3 regions of the Metabacillus elymi genome follow, and region 1 is predicted to be linked to each of the others. Evidence: riboswitches for the same ligand, from Rfam matches in the RefSeq annotation. Region 1 holds a riboswitch; each other region holds the start of a gene.

Evidence for each region. A riboswitch is a leader RNA that binds a small molecule or an ion and turns the genes downstream of it on or off. The one in region 1 is predicted to bind S-adenosylmethionine.
Region 2: linked by a shared signal. The riboswitch ahead of mmuP (S-methylmethionine permease) and the one ahead of HUW50_RS13430 (bifunctional homocysteine S-methyltransferase/methylenetetrahydrofolate reductase) in region 1 are both predicted to bind S-adenosylmethionine.
Region 3: linked by a shared signal. The riboswitch ahead of HUW50_RS11505 (sugar ABC transporter substrate-binding protein) and the one ahead of HUW50_RS13430 (bifunctional homocysteine S-methyltransferase/methylenetetrahydrofolate reductase) in region 1 are both predicted to bind S-adenosylmethionine.

Annotation. Positions count from the first base shown of each region.
Region 1 covers NZ_CP055263.1:2,817,127-2,821,957, reverse strand. Annotated here, with positions in the region: gene HUW50_RS13440 (CvfB family protein) at 1-692, opposite strand, end outside; gene HUW50_RS13435 (YajQ family cyclic di-GMP-binding protein) at 874-1,365, shown strand; gene HUW50_RS27540 (hypothetical protein) at 1,531-1,584, opposite strand; SAM riboswitch class I at 1,613-1,883, shown strand; gene HUW50_RS13430 (bifunctional homocysteine S-methyltransferase/methylenetetrahydrofolate reductase) at 1,986-3,839, shown strand; gene metH (methionine synthase) at 3,832-4,831, shown strand, end outside.
Region 2 covers NZ_CP055263.1:1,914,875-1,919,705, reverse strand. Annotated here, with positions in the region: partial or broken gene HUW50_RS08995 (isocitrate lyase/PEP mutase family protein) at 1-165, shown strand, start outside; gene HUW50_RS08990 (bifunctional transcriptional activator/DNA repair enzyme AdaA) at 195-767, shown strand; gene HUW50_RS08985 (DNA-3-methyladenine glycosylase 2) at 754-1,671, shown strand; gene HUW50_RS08980 (methylated-DNA--[protein]-cysteine S-methyltransferase) at 1,655-2,134, shown strand; SAM riboswitch class I at 2,629-2,734, shown strand; gene mmuP (S-methylmethionine permease) at 2,820-4,229, shown strand; gene mmuM (homocysteine S-methyltransferase) at 4,204-4,831, shown strand, end outside.
Region 3 covers NZ_CP055263.1:2,424,901-2,429,731, forward strand. Annotated here, with positions in the region: gene HUW50_RS11495 (MFS transporter) at 1-1,110, shown strand, start outside; gene HUW50_RS27075 (hypothetical protein) at 1,384-1,509, opposite strand; gene HUW50_RS11500 (hypothetical protein) at 1,680-2,150, shown strand; SAM riboswitch class I at 2,375-2,482, shown strand; gene HUW50_RS11505 (sugar ABC transporter substrate-binding protein) at 2,589-3,716, shown strand; gene HUW50_RS11510 (sugar ABC transporter ATP-binding protein) at 3,878-4,831, shown strand, end outside.

The DNA of each region.
Region 1 (4,831 bases):
TCTTGCATATAACCATAAATTCGTTCTGCATCACCACTCAATGCCTCATGCTTACGAGGCAATAAACTGACGTTAAGAGTCCCATCTTCCTTCACGTCAATAACTCGTCCTGTTACTGTTTCACCTAAACGCGGCTCAACGGTTCGCTGTGAGGAATGGATAAAACCTTTATAGCCTTCTTCAGTTAATATGAATGAACCTGCTACAATCATTCTGTAGACAGTTCCTGATATTTCTTTATTAAACAACGAACGATCAGCATCTTTAAAGAGAGGTTCAACAATTTCCTCTGTCGCTAGGCGAACAAAAAAACGGCCATTTCCTGAAACCTTTAATGTACAATAAAGCTTGTCCCCTGGTTTAGGCCATACTTCTCTTAAAAACGGGAGGTGATCCATTGCAACAAGAGCATCCTTACTCAAGCCAATATCCACAAATGCCCCCATATCATCTACTACATCTACCACTTCGACCCAACCATATGATTGATCCGTAATCAGTGGTTTTTTCATTGTTGCATACAATCGTTCTTGAGCATCAATCACGAAAAAGACCTCAATTTTTTCTCCAACCTCGATTTCTCCTATCACTTCGCTTTTATGTAATAGTACACGCTCATCTCCATCTGTTAAGAAGTATCCATAATCAACCTTTTCATCTATCGTTAATATTGCAAATGTGCCTGGCATCATATCATTTATCGTTCCTTTCATCATTTAAGTGAAAATATTATTAGTTCTCACTTTCTCATCATTTATACGTCGTTTTCAGCAAACAATTATACTCAATAATCACCTGAGCGTTTAAAAAGTTGTGAACATTGTTTTATTTTACTATAATCTAACCATATTATATACGTAATGGAGGATTAATATGGCGAAAGATAGTTCATTTGATATTGTATCCAAAATTGAATTCCCTGAAGTGACAAATGCAATTAGTATAGCAATGAAAGAAATTGCTACTCGTTATGATTTCAAAGGGAGCAAAAGTAATATATCATTAGAAAAAGAAGAACTAGTTTTAGTCTCAGACGATGAGTATAAGCTAGACCAACTAAAAGATGTCCTATTATCAAAACTTGTTAAACGAAATGTACCAATTAAAAATATTTCGTATAAAAAAATTGAGAATGCCTCAGGTGGAACAGTTCGTCAAAGAGCAGAATTAGTTTCTGGGATTGATAAAGACAATGCCAAAAAAATAAATACGCTTATTAAAAACGCTGGCTTAAAGGTGAAAACTCAAATTCAAGATGATCAAATTCGTGTAACAGGAAAAAGCCGAGACGATTTACAACAAGTCATTGCTGCAATAAGAGAAGCTGACCTGCCAATTGACGTACAGTTTATTAATTATCGCTAAAAACAAAAGCGCTGGAGCTGGATGTCAAAGTTCCTACCCAAAGTAATCTTATATGATTTTCCCAGGCAGTTCATCAAACAAATCGTTGTCACATGAACTGCCTTTTTTACGTTTCAAAACTTGATTACCACCTTTTCCCACACTTAATATTATGAAAAATATCATTTAACTATTGATATTTTTCATAATATTAGATAAATTAGTTGTAACACTTTTCAATATATTAAAGTAAATACAATAATTTCATATCTTATCAAGAGAAGCTGAGGGACTGGCCCTATGAAGCTTCAGCAACCGGTCCATAACGAGTGAAGACCTGGATTTTAGTTGATTGTTCAAAGAAGAAAATAAACCTTAAGTTGTTTTCTATCCGCATCTACAAAGCTTGCAGGTGCGGATAGAAAACAAACAACAGTATGGTTTACAACCTTTCTAAACAATTTAATCTATCCTACTTATCCTCCGAGTGCCAAGGTGCTAATTCCAGCTAAGCATGTAAGATGCTTGAAAGATAAGGGGAAGCTTTGAATCATTCAGCCTTCTTCTTAAGAGGGCTTTTTTTATTATTATTTCGATTCATCTTTTCTCCTCACACTACTACATAGATCGGAGGCTTTTCTATGAGCTTTTTGGAAGACTTAAAAAGTAAGATTTTAATTGGGGACGGTGCAATGGGAACAATGCTTTATTCCCATGGTGTTGATCGTTGTTTTGAAGAATTAAACCTATCAAAACCTGATGATGTCAAGCGCGTTCATCAAGCATATATTCAAGCCGGTGCTAACCTAATTCAGACGAACACCTATGGGGCAAATGATATTAAACTCTCACGTTACGGCCTAGAGGATGAAATTAGACAAATTAACAAAACTGCTGTTGAAATTGCCAAACGAGCAGCTACTTCTTCGACGTATGTATTTGGAACTATTGGCGGAGTTCGTTCCTTCAAAAAAAGTGCCCATACACTTGAAGAAATTAAACGCAATTTTAGAGAGCAGTTGTTTATCTTACTAAATGAAGATGTAGACGGCCTATTACTTGAAACCTACTATGATTTAGAGGAAATGAAAACAGTACTCCAAATTGCAAAAAAGGAAACAAATAAACCAATCATTGCCAATGTATCCCTCCATGAAGCAGGTGTTTTACAAGATGGAACAGCATTAACAGATGCTTTTTCAACTCTCGAAGAGCTTGGTGCAAATGTAATTGGCTTAAACTGTCGTTTAGGTCCATACCATATGATTCAATCTCTTGAGGAGGTTCCGCTTCTTGAGTCAGCCTATCTATCTGTATTCCCGAACAGTAGCTTACCTGCTTTAAATGAAGGTCGTCTTGTTTATGAATCTGATGAAGGTTACTTTAAGGAGAGCGCTCTGAAATTTAGAGACCAAGGTGTTCGCCTAATTGGTGGCTGTTGTGGAACAACACCAAAACACATTCAAGCAATCGCTGAAGCTGTAGGGCATCTTGCTCCTGTTACAGATAAAAAGGTAAGAGTTCCGAAGCAAGTACAAGTAAATATCACATCTAGTAATACTGACACACTTCCTCCACTTCAGGAGATTGTAAAGGAAAAACGTTCAGTTATTGTTGAGCTTGACCCACCGAAGAAGCTTGGAATGAATAAATTCCTTGAAGGGGCACAAGCGCTTCATCATGCAGGTATCGATGCTTTGACTCTTGCAGATAACTCGCTTGCTTCTCCACGGGTAAGTAACCTAGCTGCCGGAATACTCGCAAAAGAAAAAACAGGTGGCAGAGCATTAATTCATATTACATGTCGTGATCGAAACTTAATTGGCTTACAGTCTCATTTAATGGGTTTACATTCATTAGGACTATCTGATGTACTAGCAATTACTGGTGACCCTTCAAAAATTGGTGATTTCCCTGGGGCAACTTCTGTTTATGATGTCTCTTCGTTTGATTTAATCAGTTTAATTAAACAATTCAATGAAGGTGTCTCTTACTCCGGTAAACCATTAGGTGAAAAAACCAACTTCTCAGTTGCGGCTGCCTTTAATCCAAATGTTCGTCACTTAGATAAGGCTGTTGTCAGACTTGAAAAGAAAATTGCCCATGGTGCAGATTATTTTATCTCACAACCTCTTTATTCAAGTCAGCAAATTGTCGATGTATATGAGGAAACCAGAAACTTAAAAGCACCTATTTACATCGGGATCATGCCATTGACATCAAGCCGTAACGCAGAATTTATTCATAATGAAATTCCTGGAATTAAACTTTCAGATTCGATTCGTGAAAAAATGGCAGCAGCTGGAACAGATAAGGAACAAGCCCGCCAAGAGGGCTTAGCCATTGCAAAGGATCTTATTGATACAGCATTTGATTTATTTAATGGAATTTATTTAATAACTCCATTTTTACAGTACGACCTTACAGTGGAGCTAACCAATTACATCCATGAGAAGGAAAAACAACTGGCTGAAAGGAAGATTACACATGTGTAGCATCAAAAATGAAATAAAAAAACGGATACTTGTACTTGACGGTGCAATGGGTACAATGATTCAAGCTGCTGATCTTACACCTGATGATTTTGGTGGTGAAGACTACGAAGGCTGTAATGAATATTTAACTTTAACAGCACCGAAAACAATTGAAATGATTCATGAAGCCTATCTTGAAGCAGGCTCAGATATCATTTCAACAAACACATTTGGAGCTACTAGTCTTGTTTTAGATGAATACGACCTAGGTTCTTTCGCCCTTGAACTTAATATTGAATCAGCTAAAATTGCAAAAAACGCAGCTGATAAATTTTCCACACCTGAAAAACCAAGATATGTTGCAGGAGCAATGGGTCCAACAACGAAAACGTTATCTGTAACTGGTGGGACAACATTTGATACTTTAGTCGATAACTATGAAGAACAAGCAAGAGGATTAATTATCGGTGGCGCTGACTTACTTCTCCTTGAAACTAGTCAGGATATGCTCAATGTAAAAGCTGGATTCTTAGGCATCCAAAAGGCATTTGAAACAACAGGTAAAGAGCTTCCACTTATGGTTTCAGGAACAATTGAACCAATGGGTACAACATTAGCAGGACAGGATATTGAGGCTTTTTATGTCTCATTAGAGCATATGAAACCAATTTCGGTTGGTCTTAACTGTGCAACAGGTCCTGAATTTATGACAGACCATATCCGTACATTATCCGGATTAGCGAATACAGCTGTAAGTTGTTATCCGAATGCTGGCTTACCTGATGAAGAAGGAAATTACCATGAATCACCTGAGTCACTTGCCAAAAAACTTGTTGGCTTCGCTGAACAAGGCTGGCTAAATTTTGTAGGCGGATGTTGTGGAACAACTCCTGAACATATTAAAGCCATCTCTGATGCTGTAGCAACGATCAACCCACGGAGCATCGAAGACGTTTCAAGTGGTCACACTGTTTCTGGAATCGATGCCCTTCTTTATGAAGATGGCATGCGTC
Region 2 (4,831 bases), 900 kb from region 1:
TGTATTATCTTTACCTGGACTAACAAATTGTAATAAGCTTAAAGAATTAGGTGTGAGACGATTTAGTTTTGGAAATGCCCTATCTGATAAAGTGATTGCTTATTTAGAAAAAGTGCTGGTGAATTACTAGAGTTTATGGATACTTCCCATTTGTATGAGAACTAGTACAAGTGCAGAAAGGATAGTGGAATGACATGGTGATTAATATCAATCTTTCATTTGAAGAGATGTGGGACAAAATCATCGCTTGTGATCGTAAATACGATGGTCTATTTTTTACGGCAGTAAAAACAACTAAAATATATTGCCGTCCTTCATGCAGATCAAGGAAGCCAAAAAAAGTAAATGTAGAATTCTACCATGATATCAATGGAGTTGAAGAAGCTGGTTTTCGTCCTTGCAAAAGATGTCAGCCAGAAGTTGAACAATCCCCGCATATTGAGATTGTCAGAAGGATCATTACCTTCCTAGTCAACCATTATAAACAAAATTTGATGCTAAAAGACATAGCGGATCAAGTAGGCTTAAGTCCCTTTTATTTGGAACGCTTATTTAAACAAGAAACCTCTGAGACTCCGCGTACTTATTTAGAAAAAATACGCATCGATAAAGCAGCCCATCTTCTTAAATGCACAGCTATGACAAACTTAGAGATTTGTTATGAGGTAGGATTCCAGAGTCCTTCCAACTTTTATAAAGTGTTTCGAAGCTTAAAAAACTGTTCACCTAGTGAATATCGAAAGGAATTCCTAAATGAATTGGATTGATCATGAATCTTATTTGGAGATTTATCCTCCTGAGGAATTTAATTTTGAAGAGTGTTTAATTTTATTAGGAAGGTCTAATCAGGAAGTGCTTCATCAAATTAAAGAGGGAGCTGTATATAAACTAATAAAAATTAAAGACTCTTTGATTTTATGTAAAATAGAATATATCAATAATTGCATAAATGTTGAATTTCCAATCAGGACTCCATCTATTCTCCATCGTAAAAAAGTGGGAGAGTATATTTGGGAATGGTTTGATTTGGCTCATGATTTAGAAATATTTTATCAAATGGCTAGTAAGGATAAAATTTTAAAGAAACTTGCGCATAAATATTTTGGCTTAAGGATTATGTGCATTCCAGATTTATTTGAAGCGCTAGTATGGGCAATAATGGGACAGCAAATTAATTTACCATTTGCTTACACATTAAAGCAACGGTTTGTTGAACAATTTGGCGAATTTATAATTTTCGAAGGACAAAGGTTTTGGTTATTCCCATCATTTGAAAAAATTGCATCCTTAGATATAGATGATTTAAGGAAACTTCAATTTACTACTAGGAAGGCTGAATATATCATTGGCATTGCTAAAGAAATGAAAAGTGGCAAATTAACAAAAAAATTATTGCTTCAGAAACAAGATTATCATCAAATACAAAAATCATTAATCTTGATAAGAGGTATCGGAGCATGGACGGCAGATTATGTGATGATGAAATGCTTACACCAAACCTCCTCCTTTCCAATTGCGGATGTAGGTCTTCATAATGCCTTAAAGAATCTATTAAGTCTTAAGGAGAAACCGACTATAGAAGAAATAGAGGAATATGCAGCAAATTGGGAAGGTTGGCAGGCGTATGCTACCTTTTATCTATGGAGGTCCTTATATGACAAAAATATATAAATTAGACTATGAATCACCGATTGGCGTGATAGAAATAATCAGTACTCATGAAGCCATCAGTTCTATACTGTTTTCTGAAGGGAATAAAAAAGAGAATTTATTACAAGCTGAAACACTTCCAGTTTTAACAGAATGCTACAACCAACTTGACGAATACTTTAAGGGCCATCGCCAAGAATTTACATTCCCATATCAATTTGAAGGGACTGACTTTCAAAAAACAGTATGGAATGCTTTAACAAAAATACCTTACGCTAAAACGGGATCTTATAAGGATATAGCTGTTTCCATTGAAAATAAAAAGGCGATAAGAGCAGTAGGGAGTGCAAATGGGAAAAACAGGTTAAGCATTGTGATCCCTTGTCACAGAATAATCGGTTCAAATGGGAAATTAACCGGTTATGCAGGAGGTCTATGGAGGAAGGAATGGCTGCTTCAACATGAGAAAGCTCATAACATTTAAGAGCTTTAAAGTACTTCATTTAGAATCGTTAGGATGAACCGTACCATAAGTATAAGTAAATGCGGTTTGGGGAGTGACATGGAAATTGGCTTTATTAATGAAAGTAAATAGGTTTTTAACATAACTTATCTAGAATTTATGAAATCTGTTTCATAATATAGCAAAGAATAAATGATCAAAAATTCAATGTGAAAACAAGGTAGGCGGAGTGGAGATATCGATACAAAGATCCAACCGACACCTTCCATTGATTCAAGGTTAGATATATGCGTTGTGTAGCAAGTTGGGTCGTCCTTTTTTACGAAAGATCGTTTGAATCTTCATTAGTTACCCTCTGTTTAATCCCAATTTAAAATGAAATGATTTAATGATCTATTCTTCAATTATATTTTTTTACTTTGCCAGCTGTGATTATTATAAATATTCGAAATTCTCTAACTATACAGAAGTGTATTGACAATTTTTTCATAGGTTGATAAGGTTAAAAAAATTATTTCTTATCCAGAGAGGTGGAGGGACTGGCCCTATGAAACCTCAGCAACAGGTCTACTAAGACACTGTGCTAACTCCAGCGGGTGATGAATCCTTGATAGATAAGAGCCTAAGTTTTTATTTGTCAGTAAAGCACTCTATTTTCAGAGTGCTTTTTTGATTTTTTCTGGATGTAAGATAAAGGAGAGTATGAATGGAGAACGAAAGTAAACAAGAATTTCAAAGAAAAATGCAAGCACGACATTTAGTAATGCTATCGCTTGGTGGAGTGATTGGAACTGGATTATTCTTAAGTTCTGGTTATACGATTCAACAGGCTGGTCCAATCGGCACAATTCTCTCATATTTAATTGGAGCATTAGTGGTTTATCTAGTCATGCTTTGTTTAGGTGAACTTTCAGTACATATGCCTGAGACAGGTGCGTTTCATAGCTATGCAACCAAATACATTGGTCCAGGGACAGGGTATACAGTAGCTTGGTTATATTGGCTAACCTGGACTGTTGCATTAGGTTCGGAATTTACGGCTGCAGGATTGCTAATGCAGCGATGGTTTCCATCAATCAATGTTTGGATATGGAGTGTTCTATTCGCAATTGTGATCTTTGTATTGAATGCTCTGACTGTTAAGCTTTTCGCTGAATCCGAATTCTGGTTTGCATCTATAAAGGTAATAGCAATTGTGATCTTTATTATTTTAGGAGTAGCAGCAATGGTAGGTTTTATTCCAATGACTAATTCGCAACCAGCACCATTCTTTACCAATTTTGTGAGTGCAGGTTTATTTCCTAATGGTGCTTTTGTAATTATAATGACGATGCTTGCAGTGAATTTTGCATTCTCGGGAACTGAATTAATAGGAATTGCAGCAGGAGAAACTTCAGATCCAGAAAAAACGATTCCAAAGGCAATTCGTACAACATTATGGAGATTGGTGATCTTTTTTGTAGGAACTATCGTTGTATTATCTGCGTTATTGCCTATCTCGGATGCAGGAGTATTAGAGAGCCCCTTTGTTGCAGTTCTTGAACGAATTGGTGTGCCATATGCAGCGGATATTATGAACTTTGTTATTTTAACAGCTATTTTATCTGCTGCAAACTCAGGTCTATATGCATCTTCTAGAATGCTTTGGTCACTTGCAGATAAGAAGACTATATCACCAATTTTTGCAAAATTGACAAAACGAGGTGTGCCTATATATGCAATCATTTTCAGCATGTTAGGCGGTGGTTTAGCTTTGTTATCAAGTATTATTGCACCAGATACTGTATACATAGTGCTTGTATCCATTTCGGGGCTAGCCGTGGTTGCAGTTTGGATGAGTATTAGTGCTTCACAGTTTCTATTTCGCAAACAATTTATAAAAGAAGGAAATTCAGAAAAGGACTTGGTCTATCGTGCACCATTATATCCTCTAGTACCAATCGTTTCGTTTATACTTTGCCTTGCTTCATGTATTGGAATTGCATTTGATCCTACACAACGCATTGCGCTGTATTGTTGCATTCCATTTATTTTGTTTTGCTATGGAAGTTATTATATAACACAAATTTTAAAGAAAAGGAGAGTAGAATATGTCGAACAAAATCAACCCAATTAACGCTATTTTACGCGATCATTCAATCATGATTCTGGACGGTGCTCTAGCTACAGAGCTTGAGCAGCATGGGTGTGAATTGGACGATCCCCTTTGGTCTGCACGTGTTTTACTTGAAAATCCAGAATTGATTTATCAGGTTCATTCAGACTATTTTCGTGCTGGAGCAGACTGTGCGATAACTGCAAGCTACCAAGCTACTATCGATGGTTTTTCCATGCGTGGTATCCAAGAAAAAGAAGCTTTGGAGTTAATTAAGAAAACGGTATTACTTGCAAGAAGAGCAAGAGATGATTTTTGGAAGGAAGAGATGCAAACGATTAGACCAAAGCCATTGGTTGCTGCATCCATTGGTCCTTATGGGGCTTACCTTGCAGATGGTTCAGAGTATGTAGGAAATTATGGTGTTACAGATGAAACATTAGCAGAATTTCATCGTTCAAGAATGTCAGCGTTGATTGATGCAGGTGCTGATCTATTAGCATTTGAAACGATTCCTTCCCTGCAAGAAGCAAAAGTATTAGATTCATTATTAAAGGAATTTCCAGAAACATATGCTTGGCTAACTTTTTCTTTGAAAAATGAGAAAGCGATAAGTGACGGTA
Region 3 (4,831 bases), 390 kb from region 1:
GAGCAAACAAATGAAGATCCATTTGCGGTTTCAATGATTTCAGTTGCAGAGTTTGCTCCGATTTTTATTTTCTCAATCATTGGCGGGACATTTGCAGACAGGTGGAAGCCTAAGAAAACGATGGTTTGGTGTGATATTTTAAGTGCTATTTCTGTTTTTGCTGTTTTACTAACATTAATATTCGCAACTTGGAAGGTCGTCTTTTTTGCGATGCTTATTTCCTCAATTCTCTCTCAGTTTTCTCAGCCTTCAGGTATGAAGTTATTTAAGGTGCATGTTCCTGAAAAACAACTGCAAATGGGAATGTCAATTTATCAAACGATGTTTGCTTTATTTATGATTATTGGACCTGTTATTGGAACAGTTGTATTTCAGCAATATGGGATAGAAGTATCTATTGCAATCACAGGTGTCATGTTTTTACTTTCAGCAGTAGCGCTTATGTTTTTACCTGCCGATAAGTTGGTAGAAAAAACTGATGAGCAAACAACAGTTTTAGAAGAATTTGTGCAAGGATTTAAGTATGTTATGAAAAATAGATTTCTCACCATCCTAGGTGCTAATTTCTTCGTAGCAGGATTGGCTGTTGGTTTAATACAACCATTAGGTATCTTTATTGTGACAGAACAGCTTCAAATGGATAAGGAGTTTGTCCAATGGTTTATGGCGATAAACGGAATTGCTATGATTATTGGAGGTGGAATCGCGTTAGCTTTATCAAAGAAAGTAACACCGATTCGAATGCTCGCAGCGGGTATGTTTGTAAATGCCCTAATGATTTCAGTCATTGGGTTCTCGGAGATTTTATGGCTAACTTTAATAGCCCAGTTTTTCACAGGATTAATGATGCCAGCTATTCAAATTAGTATTAATACAATGATTCTTCAAAATGCTGAGGAATCTTTTGTAGGGAGAGTAAACGGGATCATGACACCTCTTTTTATGGGCGCGATGGTGCTGATGATGAGTTTAGCGGGAATCTTAAAACAACAGGTTGGTCTGGGGATTTCATATCAGGTATCAGCTGTTTGCATGGTCATTGGAGTTATTCTTGTTCTGCCGCTTGTTCTTGACCGATCTATAAAAAAGCGCGTAAAAGTTAATGTATAGGATTTGATCGCTTAGAGGTCTCTAGAGGCTGGGACATAACTAAATTGACCATTCTTAAAGCCGAATAATTTTTAATTTAATTAAGCGATATAAATAAAAAACCCAAACTATTACGAAACTCTAAATTAGAATTTCGCATGATAGTTCGGGTTTTTCTTTGGCTGAAATACTTTTGTCCCAGCCTCTTTTACTTAGTGGACTAGATCCCTTATATTCTGCAAATAAAATAAGGCAAGCACAGTAAAATGCTCACCTTTAACATTAAGTATACAATTATTTTTTTCCTTGACTTCTCGCACGGTTCCTCTCAAGCTCAGCAGCATACTCTTCTTGAGATTTCCCTTGTTTCGCGCTTTCAGATTCAATTTTTCTAAATTTGTTATCATTTCGATTTGGCATTCTTCCACCTCCTTTTGCACATCATTATTCTATACAACCTCTTTACTTTTATCCTTATTAACATAGGCTTAAAGGGAGATGAGGAAGAATTGGTATATTTTCCAACTAATTATATCAAGATAAACATAAAAGATAATTGATTTGAAAATAAATGATAATAAGGTGATTTAATGGAATTAATGAAGTATGAAGGTGAATGGTATGTATGGACCTTAGTAATAACAACAATATTATTCGTATTAATCATGCCAAAAAAAAATCTAACATGGGTCGGTATATTTATTACTATTGTTTTCTTAAGTGGGTTTTCTTGGATTTCTGATAGCATTGCAGGGGCAGTATTTGATTTATTTGACCTAGCAAAAAAACAAACAATCGAGCCAAGTGATTCTATGTTAATTAGCTTTGTACCTGCGAGCATTGCTACTATTTATGTTAATTTTTATAAACCTCAGAAGAAATGGGTTTTTGCTTTTGTTTTTACATTATTATGTTTTGTCTTAGAATTAGGATTAGTTAAGTCTGGATACATGGTAAATAACGATTGGAATACATGGTATGGAATTCCTGTTTATTTTACACTTTTTAGATTCTTCTTCCCTTGGTATTTACAGTTACTATCAAAAAAATTTATCAAATAATTAATTTAACAAACTGAGATTTACCACCTGTGTCTGTGGGGGAAAGCATTAAAACTGTAAATGGGAGTAATAATCAAATGGATACATTATTATTTTCCTATAACATAATAAGAGGTATTTTTTTAAAAAATCATTTAATATAAATATTCAAATAATAGTTGACATTAATGCTATACACTATTAAAGTATACATATTCTTATCTTTACTTAATTGCATATTCGATCTCTTATCAAGAGTGGCAGAGGGACTGGCCCGATGACGCCCGGCAACCGTTCTATTATAGAATTGGTGCTAAATCCTGCAAAACCGTTACGGTTTTGAAAGATAAGAGAGGAGACTCCTATATATTCTTGTGGCGAAACCTCTCTATCTTAGAGAGGTTTTTTGTGTTTATAAAGTAAAAATATACAAAAAAAGAAAAAGGGGAGTTTACAATCATGAATAACAAAATTTTTCACTCTGCATTTATTTTTATTCTAGTATTTACACTATTACTAACAGGTTGTGCTTCAAATAGTGGAGAAACGACTGAACCTGAAAAAAGGAAAGGCAACCCAGATGTTTCATTAGAGAATGTTCCAGAACGCTTTGCTGGTGGTGAGAGGGCAAAGATTAAAGTCATCCGTAAAATCGGTGGAGATGATCATACAGCACAATTTTTAGCTGGTGCGAAGGAAGAAGGAGAAGCATTAGGCTTTCAAGTAGATGTATTTACAGCTAATGGAGACACGGCAAAATTTCATGATGCCATAGCACAAGGACTAGAAGAAGATTATGATGGATTTATTATTTCTCACGGAGATGACGCTGCAACTGTTAATGCGGTTCAAAAACTAGTTGATGCTGGGAAAAGTGTTGTTACATTTGATTCAACGGAAAAATTAGCACAAATTGAAAATGTAACATTAACATCTCAGGATGATGAAGCACTTGCAACATTAGCATTAGACCAACTTATTAAAGATACTAATGGTGAAGCAAATATTGTGTATCTTTGGGTAGATGGCTTTCCTCCGATGGTTAGACGTAATCAAGTTTACCAAGAGAAATTGGCTAGTAACTCTGGTATTAAAGAAATTGAGCGTTTTGGAGTGGCAGCAGCTGATACTTCTGTAAAAACGCAAAATGCTGTAGCAGCAATGCTTAATAAACATCCTAAAGGTGAAATTGATGCAATCTTCGCGACATGGGATGCATTTGCAATCGGTGCAGCACGTGCAATTAAAGAAGCTGGTAGAGATGAAATTAAGATTTACGGTATTGATGTATCGAATGCAGATCTTCAAGAAATGCAAGATAAGAGTAGCTCTTGGAAATATACGGCAGCAGTTGATCCAAAGTTAATTGGAGCAGTTGACATGAGATTGTTAGCTAAAAAGCTAGCTGGTGAAGAAACGCCAGCAACGTATAACCTTGAAGCATCACTTATTTCTGGTGAAGTATTAGGGAAATCAGACGAGCCTATTAATATGGTAAATCTTGCAGATACTGTTGAAGGTTGGGGGCAGTCTACCGCATTTGAAGAGGAATGGATGAAGAGATTAAAAGAGTATTATAAAAAGTAAGAACTATTCTATGAAGAAAATGAGCGAACACTCTCTTGGTCTAGTATAAGAGGGTGTTTGCTTTTATCCTCCATATACTGGTAGAAATCTCCACAGATGAAAAATTGGTTTTGATAGAATAATAGCAAAATTTTCTCCATTAACATCAGAGGAGGTAAATGATGATTCATACAGTATTAAAAATGAAAGAAGTCTCAATCGAATTTCCTGGTGTGAAGGCATTAGATTCTGTAGATTTTACAATGAAAAGTGGTACAACCCATGCTCTAATTGGAGCAAATGGTGCTGGGAAATCAACGTTAATGAAGGTTTTATCAGGTACCTATGACCATTACACTGGTGAGATCTTAATTGATGATCATAAAACAAATATCCGTACCCCAAAGGAAGCACAAGGCTGTGGTATTCAAATTGTTCACCAAGAGGTAGATACTGCGCTCATACCAAATTTAACAGTAGGGGAAAATATTATGCTATCAAATACTGTTAATGGGATGGGGAAAAGACAATTTGTAAGGTGGAAGGATCTTCATAAAAAAGCAACAGTTATTTTGAACAGCCTAAACATTCATGTTTCCTCCAAAAAATTAGTTAGCGAGTTAACCTTGGCAGAAAAACAAATGGTACTGATTGCTAGAACAGTCTCGACAGATTGTAAATTTCTTATATTAGATGAACCAACAGCCCCGCTTAGCCATTCAGAAACAAAAGAGTTGTTCAGGATCGTGCAAGAGCTTAAAGCGAAGGATGTAGGAATCATCTTTATTTCCCACCGGCTCCCAGAAATTTTTGAAATCTGTGATGAAATTACAATTATGAGGAACGGTAAGTTAGTTTCACATGAGTTTGTTGCTGATACCACGACAGGTAAGGTAGTGGAACAAATGCTAGGTAGGGAATTGCAAGAACAATTCCCGAAAAAACCTTCTCAAATTGGTGAAAAGATCTTTGAAGTAAACACTCTTTCAGATACGGATAAAATAAGAAATATTTCTCTGTCAGTTCATAAGGGTGAAATTGTTGGGATTGCAGGCTTAGTTGGAGCTGGTAAAACGGAATTTTGTAAAGCTTTATTCGGAGAAGCAAAAATAAAGTCAGGTGAGGTAAAACTACGA